DNA from 4 places in the Spirillospora sp. NPDC000708 genome. Region 3 is predicted to be linked to each of the others. Evidence: riboswitches for the same ligand, from Rfam matches in the RefSeq annotation. Region 3 holds a riboswitch; each other region holds the start of a gene.
The links. Region 3 has a riboswitch for cyclic di-AMP ahead of ABT299_RS51480 (CHAP domain-containing protein). Riboswitches for the same ligand answer to the same signal wherever they lie in the genome.
Positions count from the first base shown of each region.

Region 1: linked by a shared signal. The riboswitch ahead of ABT299_RS07935 (C40 family peptidase) and the one ahead of ABT299_RS51480 (CHAP domain-containing protein) in region 3 are both predicted to bind cyclic di-AMP.
Region 2: linked by a shared signal. The riboswitch ahead of ABT299_RS02205 (CHAP domain-containing protein) and the one ahead of ABT299_RS51480 (CHAP domain-containing protein) in region 3 are both predicted to bind cyclic di-AMP.
Region 4: linked by a shared signal. The riboswitch ahead of ABT299_RS50165 (CHAP domain-containing protein) and the one ahead of ABT299_RS51480 (CHAP domain-containing protein) in region 3 are both predicted to bind cyclic di-AMP.

Region 1 is NZ_JBEPCJ010000007.1:78,301-80,490, forward strand. It holds gene ABT299_RS07935 (C40 family peptidase) at 1-839, opposite strand, end outside; cyclic di-AMP (ydaO/yuaA leader) riboswitch at 846-989, opposite strand; gene typA (translational GTPase TypA) at 1,180-2,190, shown strand, end outside.
Region 2 is NZ_JBEPCJ010000002.1:140,560-142,749, reverse strand. It holds gene ABT299_RS02210 (SpoIIE family protein phosphatase) at 1-248, shown strand, start outside; cyclic di-AMP (ydaO/yuaA leader) riboswitch at 729-884, shown strand; gene ABT299_RS02205 (CHAP domain-containing protein) at 897-1,694, shown strand; gene ABT299_RS02200 (bifunctional glycosyltransferase/CDP-glycerol:glycerophosphate glycerophosphotransferase) at 1,896-2,190, shown strand, end outside.
Region 3 is NZ_JBEPCJ010000175.1:2,591-4,780, reverse strand. It holds cyclic di-AMP (ydaO/yuaA leader) riboswitch at 240-441, shown strand; cyclic di-AMP (ydaO/yuaA leader) riboswitch at 666-808, shown strand; gene ABT299_RS51480 (CHAP domain-containing protein) at 826-1,812, shown strand; gene ABT299_RS51475 (hypothetical protein) at 1,879-2,190, shown strand, end outside.
Region 4 is NZ_JBEPCJ010000152.1:3,753-5,942, forward strand. It holds gene ABT299_RS50155 (response regulator) at 1-338, shown strand, start outside; gene ABT299_RS50160 (helix-turn-helix domain-containing protein) at 389-631, opposite strand; cyclic di-AMP (ydaO/yuaA leader) riboswitch at 917-1,054, shown strand; gene ABT299_RS50165 (CHAP domain-containing protein) at 1,082-1,759, shown strand; gene ABT299_RS50170 (glycoside hydrolase family 25 protein) at 1,756-2,190, shown strand, end outside.

The sequences.
Region 1 (2,190 bases), on a different contig from region 3:
TGGAAGAGGTCGCCGGTGTAGTGCGGCAGGCCCGGCTTGCCGACCTGGGCGTAGGCCCAGACGACGAGGCCGGAGCAGTCGAAGGAGCTCGGGCCGGCGGCGCCCCAGACGTACGGGCTGCCGAGCTTGGTGAGGGCCTTGCGGGCCATCTTGGCGGGCAGGTCCGAACCCTTGATCGTGGCGGTGAGGCCGGACTTCGGGTCGGTGGTGTGGGTGGTGGTCAGCTTGTCGAGGCGCTTCATGACCTCGTCCACCTTGGCCTTGGCGGCCTTGCGGGCGGCCTGGACCTTCGCCTGGGCCTGCTTGACCTGCTCGGTCCGCTGCTGCGCGGCGCGCTGGGCGGCCTCGGCCTGGTCGACCTGCTTCTGCAGGGCGAGGACGGTGGTGGCCTGGTTCTGCTGGAGGTAGGCCGAGTCGGACAGGCTGTCGGCGCTGCCGCCGGAGCTGAAGATCGCGTCGGGTCCGCCGCTCATGTAGTTGGCGGCGGCCAGCTGGGCGAGCCGCTGGCGGGCGGGCTCGGTCTGCTGCAGCAGCTTCTGCGCGTACGCGGTGGCGGACTTCTCCGCCTTGACCGCGCGGCCGAGGTCGACGCGGGTCTTGTTGAACTGCTCGGTGAGCGTCTCGGCCTCGTCGTTCAGTTCCTTGAGGCTCTGCTTCAGCCCCTTCTCCGTGGTGGGGAGGGGGCTGGGCGTCCCGGTGGCCTGCGGTGCGGCGGCGGGGCCGAAGGGGGTCGCGGCGTGCGCGGCGACGGGGGCGGTGGTGCCGAGGCCGATGACCAGCACTGCGGCGGCGGTGGCGGTCGGCGCGACGCGCCGCCGGGGACGGGGGTCCGGTGCCAAGCCGGTGTCTCCTCTCCTCGCTCGCCTACCGGGTTAGCTGACGGGTTCGGGCCAGGAGTCGCCCTACGACGTGCGTCGATTCACCCCAGGGGGATGGGTCCCCGGTTCGTCCGCGGGTGGGTGCCGCGGGGGATTCGGCGGTCCGGTCGCAGCCCCGGGGGGTGGGGCTCCGGACGACCGGATCTCGGGAAGATTACAAAGGATGGGCAAAGATGGCCAATCGAGGCCCGTGTGAGGCAGGGGACGAGCGGCTCTGAACAGGCGGCGCCGTGCGCCAAGTAGAATGGTGGCAGCCGCGCGTCTGCGGCGACTCCCGAACTCTCACGCAAGGCGAGCCCGCATGCCCATCTCCACGCGCGACGACCTCCGGAACGTCGCGATCGTCGCCCATGTCGACCACGGCAAGACGACGCTGGTCGACGCCATGCTCTGGCAGTCCGGCGCCTTCCGCGAGAACCAGGACGTCGACGACCGCGTCATGGACTCCAACGATCTTGAGCGCGAGAAGGGCATCACCATTCTCGCCAAGAACACGGCCGTCCGGCACAACGGCCTGACCATCAACATCATCGACACGCCCGGCCACGCCGACTTCGGCGGCGAGGTCGAGCGCGGCCTGTCCATGGTGGACGGCGTCGTCCTGCTGGTGGACGCCAGCGAGGGGCCGCTGCCGCAGACCCGGTTCGTGCTGCGCAAGGCGCTCGAGGCGCGGCTGCCGGTGATCCTGGTCGTGAACAAGACCGACCGGCCCGACGCCCGCATCGACGAGGTCGTGGACGAGACGTACGAGCTGTTCATGGACCTCGACGCCGAAGAGGACCAGATCGACTTCCCGATCGTGTACGCCTCGGGGCGCGCCGGGCGGGCGTCGCTGAACAAGCCCGCCGACGGCGGCATGCCCGACAGCGAGGACCTGGAGCCGCTCTTCACGGTCATCACCGAGACGATCCCGGCGCCGTCGTTCGACCCGGACGCGCCGCTGCAGGCGCACGTGACGAACCTGGACGCCTCCAGCTACCTGGGCCGGATCGCGCTGTGCCGCGTGCACGCGGGGACGATCAAGAAGGGCCAGCAGGTCGCGTGGTGCCGGCACGACGGCAGCATCGAGAAGGTGAAGATCACCGAGCTGCTGATGACCGAGGCGCTGACCCGCAAGCCCGCCGACGAGGCGGGGCCGGGCGACATCATCGCGATCGCCGGCATCCCGGAGATCATGATCGGCGACACCATCGCCGACCCGGACGACCCGCGCCCGCTGCCGCTGATCACGGTGGACGAGCCCGCGATCTCCATGACGATCGGCACCAACACCGGTCCGATGGCGGGCCGCGAGAAGGGCACGAAGGTCACC
Region 2 (2,190 bases), on a different contig from region 3:
GCGCGCTGCCGGATTGGGAATACACGACGATCTCCACGGAACTGCGGCCGGGGGATCTGCTGTTCCTTTACACCGACGGCCTCGTGGAGCGCCGGGACACCGATCTCGATGAGCGGATCGATCGGCTCACCGGCATTCTGCGGGACTCCTCGTCGGGGCCGGAACTGGCGCTGGACGAGGTGCTCGCGCGGATGGAGCACGACCGGGCGGCCGACGACACCACGATGTTCGCCCTGCACGTGGAGTGATCTTCAGCAGGTCAGGCCGCCCGTGAACCAGAGTGACGTAGGCCACATCGGCAGGGGAGTGGCGCGGTCCGTGTGATCTGCGCCGCGGCGCCCGGGCGGGCCGTGAAGGGCGGAAGCGTCCCGCGCCTTTTGATCATTTTACCTTTCCTGGGCCGGTGGGCGGTGGCTGGAATCCCCTATGCCGTAAGGGCTTCGGGCCGTCCGGAGAAAGATCGGGAAGGTCCGGCCGGGGGTGGTCGTTGAAGCGGGGTTGCAACGGCGTTGAGCAGGCAAAAGATCCTTTTGCGGCCGGTTTGCTTTTCTTGTGAGTGTTGGTACCTTCTTGCACGAATCAAGCAGCGCGTTCCATGCGTTGCACGCCGGCCGCTTCCATGCGCGGCCGAGGGTCGCTGAGCGGAATCCGCACGCGACGCGCGCCGCATATGCGCGCCCCCTCGAGATCAGTCGCTGAGATACATCCGAATATCCGGCACCGCGTCCCGCGGTGCGAGGCCGAGTCCGTCCAGGTCCACCCGACCGGACGGAGCCGGGGACCCAAGGTTCCAGGGGTGAATCGGCGCGTCCGTCAGGCCGCGCCGTAGGGCTCTTCCATGCCCGAATCCGTCAGCTAACCCGGTAGGCGTCATGGGAGACAAGGAGATTCCCTGCATGACCGGTCGTTTCGATCGTTTTACCAAGAACTTCGCCCCCCGACTGAGCGGGCGCCTCACCGGCGCCGCCTCCCGCGCCGCGCTCGCCCGCATGAGCCCCGAGGACCGGGCCGTGGGCGTCGCCGTGGCGGGTGTGATGGCCGGCGCGGTCGGACTGGCGATCTTCAACCCCCTGGCCGGGGGCACGGCGTCCGCCGAGACGCCCGCCCAGGCCGCCGCGCAGCACCGCGAGAGCGTGGTGTCCGAGCGCTCCGGGACCGAGCACGCGCCCCGCAAGGCGACCCGGTCCGCGTCCCGCACGGTCGCCGCGTCCACCGTGATCAAGCTGGCGAAGTCGCAGGTCGGCGAGAGCGAGAGCCGCAGCGGCTCGACCAAGTACGCGGACTGGTACGCCTCCACCCCGCACGCCGCGGTGACCGCCCGGCGCGACGGCGGCAGCGTCGGCGACTACCGGGGCGCCGAGTGGTGCGACATGTTCGTGTCGTGGCTCAGCGCGCAGACGGGCGTGAAGAACATGGGCTGGGACGCCTACACCGTCCAGCACGCCTCCTGGTTCGAGAAGGCCCACCGCTGGGGCGACACCGCCAAGCCCGGCGCGGTCGTGTTCTTCGACTGGCAGAACGGGTCCCGCGGCGGGATCGACGACATCGACCACGTCGGCCTCGTCGTCAAGGACAACGGCAACGGAACGATCACCACGATCGAGGGCAACACCGACAACGCCGTCAAGGAAAAGATCCGCGACAAGTCCGAAGTCGTCGGCTACGGATACCCCGACTACGCCAAGTCTCGATGATCCGTCCCGCAGGCGAATGATCTGATTCGTGCGGATGGAAGGCGCCCGGTCCTCGACCGGGCGCCTTTGGCGTTCCCAGGTGGTCTGCCGCGACCTGTCGGGTAATGCTAAGCATTGACAGCTTTTGATCTGAGTTGGCCCTTGACGCCTCCTTGCTGGAAAGGAACCCCTGACACGCCGGCGGAGCGGAGGGGGATGCCCATGCGGGTGCGCCCGGATGTGAGCGTGGTGGTGATCGCCTACAACGACGCCGCCCGGCTCCCGCGGGCGGTCGCCTCGTCGCTCGCGCAGTCGCTGGGCGGCGTCGAGACGGTGATCGTCGACGACGCGAGCACCGACGGCACCGGCGAGGCCGCGGACCGGCTCGCCGCGGCGCACCCCGGCCGGGTCGGGGCGGTGCACCTGCCCGTCAACTCCGGAGGCTGCGGCCGCCCGCGCAACGTCGGCGTCGAGCGGTCGGACGGCCGGTACGTGATGTTCCTCGACAGCGACGACC
Region 3 (2,190 bases):
TCGCCCCGCGGCACCGGGAGAGCGTGCCGCACCGGTCTCTCCGAGACCCGGCCGGCCCGGCCCACCGTGCGCACGCCGACAGCGTGCATGGCGCTGAGAGCGCGCCACGCTGGACCACACAGGGCTCCGGCCCGGGCGGTCCCCCGGACAAGGGGCCGCCGCCATCACAACATCAGCGCCGCTCTTTCGCACGCGGGACAAAGGGTCCCGCGCACGGGCCCCATGACGCCCACAGGATCGCAGCGGCAGCGCCGAATCCGCGCCGTGCGGCGCGGAACCGGGGACCCACCTTCACCGGAGTCCGGAGCAGTTCCGGACGGACATTCCGGTACCCGGGGTGAATCGGTGCGCCTCTTCCGGCACGACCGGTGAGAGCCGCCGTAGGGCCACTTCCACGCCCGAACCCGACAGCTAACCCGGTAGGCGTCTGGAAGAAGGAGTGAACACTGTCCACCTACCCTCAGCAGAACGCCCCGCCGCGGCCGGATGACGGGCCCGGACGGGCCTCCTAGCCGAACGGCACCAATCTCTCCGGGCGCGGCCGTCCGCTGAGCGCACGGCCGCGCCCGCCCCCTCTTTCTCTGCCTCTCCGCGGGCGCGACGACAGCGCCCCCTCCCGAGAGGACCCCCATCCGAACCGGCGTGCCCGCCCCCGGGCGCGCCACCGCCGAGTCCGTCCCGTGCCCGCGTGGCCGGTGACGGAGCCGGGGACCCACCCATGTCCCCTCGGGGTGAATCGGCCTGCCCGCAGGCCGTAGGGCGGCTTCCACGCCCGAACCCGTCAGCTAACCCGGTAGGCGGCATGGAAGCCAAGGAGATCCCCCCGTGGCAGGCAAGCACCGCAAGGCAAGCCCCACCAGCGACACGACTCCCATCACCCCCGTCAGAAGGACCCCCGCGCACCACGCGGCCCCCGCGAAGAAGGCGGGCCGCGCGGCCGGGGCCGCCCCGGCGCCCAGGGTGATCACCGCCCAGGTCCTGCCCGAGGCACCGGACGCCGGCGGCGAGACCGCCCACGCGGCGGCGGGCGGCCGGCACCGCAAGAGCGGGCGCGCCGTCGCCTGGCGCACCACCGGCGGCGTGATCATCGGCGCCGCCGTCCTCGGCACCGCCGTGGCCACCGCGCAGGCGTCGGTCCTGCCGTTCGGCGGGCCGGAGCCCGCCAAGCCGGCCGCCGCGGCCGACCTGGCCGTCGCGCCCGCGCCGCAGAAGCACGTGTCCCCGCGCCGGACGCCCCAGGCCGAGGCGCCCGCCAAGGCGGCGCCCCGTCGCAGCACGGCGAGCGCGCCGGAGGCCGCCGGCCCCAAGGAACGTTCCAAGAAGTCCCGCCCGACCGCCGAGGCCGCCATCGAGCTCGCCCGCTCCCAGGTCGGCACGAGCCCCGACGGCAACGGCGACACCAAGTTCGGCGACTGGTACGAGGGCACTGAGCGCGCCAAGGAGACCGTCGCCCGCGACGGCGGGTCCGTGCAGGAGTACAGCGACGCCGAGTGGTGCGACATGTTCATCTCCTGGATCGGCGACAAGCTCGGCTTCACCGACCAGATCGGCAGCGACGCCTGGACCGTCGCGCACGCCCAGTGGTTCCAGGACAACGGCCGCTGGGGCGACGCGCCCAAGCCCGGCGCGATCGTCTTCTTCTCCTGGAGCGGCGGCAAGTCCGCCGACGACATCCAGCACGTGGGGATGGTCATCAAGGACAACGGCGACGGGACGATCCAGACCGTCGAGGGCAACACCGGGAACTCCGTGCAGGTCAAGGAGCGTTCGACGGACACCGTGGTCGGCTACGGCTACCCCGACTACGCCTAGTGACCCCGGACGGCGACACGGCGCCGGTGGCACCGCTTCCACGGAAGGCTCAATAGGATCGCGCGCATGGAGGACGGCCCACCGCAGGACGGCCCCGCCGAGGACGAGGGGCACGACGCCCCCGGAACCCGGCGGGGCGGTCCCGTCCTTCCGCGGGACCTGTGGGCGCGGCCCGGCGCCGTGACGCGGCGCCGGGCCCTCGCGTTGGGCGCCGGCGGCGCCGCGCTGCTGGCCGCCGGCGGCGCCGGGGTCCTCGGCGCACGGTCCAGCGGGTCCCGGGCCGCGGCCCGCACCGCCCGGCCCTCCGCTCCGTTCGATCCGGACACGGCGCGCGCCGTCCTGGCGAACCGGTCCCGCGCCGTCGCGGCCGGCGACCGC
Region 4 (2,190 bases), on a different contig from region 3:
GCGCGGACGGGTACCTGCTCAAGGCCGGCCCGCCGGACGAGCTGTTCCGCGGCATCCGCACGGCGGCGCGGGGCGAGACGGCGCTGTCGCCGCGGGTCGCGACCCGGCTGATGAACCGGGTCCGGGAACCGGCCCCGGCGCTCAGCCCGCGCGAGATCGAGATCCTCGAACTGCTGGCCAAGGGACTGTCCAACCAGCGGATCGCGCGCAACCTGTTCATCAGCGAGGCCACCGTCAAGACGCACCTCGTGCACATCTTCGGCAAGCTCGGCGTCGACACCCGGACGGCCGCGGTGACCGCGGCCGTCGAGCGGCGCCTCATCCGGCTGCCCGGCTGACCCCGGCCGCCCGGCCGCGCCGCCGCATCCGGCCGCCGGGCCCGGCCCGTTCAGCGCGGTGGCGGCGCGGCGGGGTCGTCCGGCGGTGCCGCCGGCGACTCCAGGCCGATGGTGAGGCGGAGCCCGAGAGCGTTCGCGACGCGCTCCAGCACCGGCAGCGGCGGGAGGCGCGAACCCGACTCCAGGCGGGAGACCGCCGGCTGGTCGAGGCCGGCCATCCGGGCCAGCCGGGCCTGCGTGATGCCCAGCGCGCGGCGCCGCAGGCGGATCGCCGCGCCGATCGTGTCGTTCAACGGACGTCCTCCTCGTGCTCGGTTCCGGCCGTTCAAGGACCACGATCGCCGCCGGCGGGCCCGGTCCCATCCGGTGATGGTCGGAACGGCGCGCGCCGTCCGGGCGACCCGGCGGGTCCACCGATCGGTTGATGCGGCACCCGGGTGCATGAAAAAGCTCGCCCGCGAACCGCGACGGCGCCGGGGATTTCGCTTTCCGGCGTGCCTTCTTATGCATAATTTATTTGCCATGGAAATTTGGTGACGCCCTTATTCCGTGCTTAGTCTCCACCGCATCGGCCGAAGTCCGGCCGGCCGCCGAATCCCTCCAGAGGGAGCCGGGGACCCAGGTTCGTTGGGGTGAATCCGCTGGTCGCCAGCGGTAGGGCCGTCTCCTGGCCCGAACCCGTCAGCTAACCCGGCAGGCGGAAAAGGAGAGGTGGACGGCCCTTGGACACGGGCATCCAAGAAATGATCAATAACCTCGAGTCCGAGCTCGGGTACACGGAGAAGGGAGGCGGCTACACCAAGTTCGGGGATTGGTACTCGAAGAACGTCGACCATTCCTACGACTTCTCGAACGCGGCCTGGTGCGACATGTTCCTCGTCTGGGGCGCGACGAAGGCCGGCGTGGCCAAGCAGGTCGGGGCCTACGCCTACACGCCCTCGCACGCGGCGTTCTTCAAGAAGCACAAGGCGTTCGACACCGAGCCGGCCCCCGGCGCGCTGGTCTTCTACGACTGGTCCGGCGGCAAGGGCATCGACGGCATCGACCACGTCGGGATCGTCACCAAGGTCGACGGCGGGCGGATCCACACCATCGAGGGCAACGTCGACGGGCGGTTCGTCAAGCGCAAGGTCCGCGACCAGGACGACGTCGTCGGCTACGGGCACCCCGAGAAGGTCCCGATCGGCCGCAAGCCGGCCACCGCACCGGCGCATCACGGCGGCCCCCCATCCGGGGGCGGCGCGAAGACGGCCGCGATGGCCTATACCCGGCCGGCTCCCACCGACGGTCCGCCCGTCGAGCTGTGGAGCGCTGTCGGCGCGGTCCTCTTCCTGACGCTCTCGCTGCTGGTCTTCCTCAAGCACCGGCGCGCGACGACGGCGGCCACCACGGCACCCGCCACAAGGGAGGAGGACCGATGAAACGGCTCGCGAAGCTGCTCGCGGCGTCGGCGATCGCCGGCGGGGCCCTGCTCCACCTGGCCGCCCCGTCCGACGCCGCTCCATCGAACGCCGCCCCACCGAACGCGGTCCCGTCCGGTGCCGCCGCGTCGAAGGCGGCCCCGTCCCAGGCCGTCGAGCAGTCGAGGCCCCTCCCGCAGGGGGTGGACGTGTCCACCTACGACCGGGGCGTCGACTGGGGCGGCGGCCGCCTCGCGTTCGGCATCGCCAAGGCCACCGAGGGGACCGGGCACGACGACGCGACCTTCCCCGCCAACTGGGCGAAGATCCGCCAGAACGGCCTGGTCCGCGGCGCGTACCACTACGGGCATCCGAAGAACGACCCGGTGCGGGAGGCCGACCACTTCCTGTCGGCGGTCACGTCCGCCGGCCTCCAGCCCGGCGACCTGCTC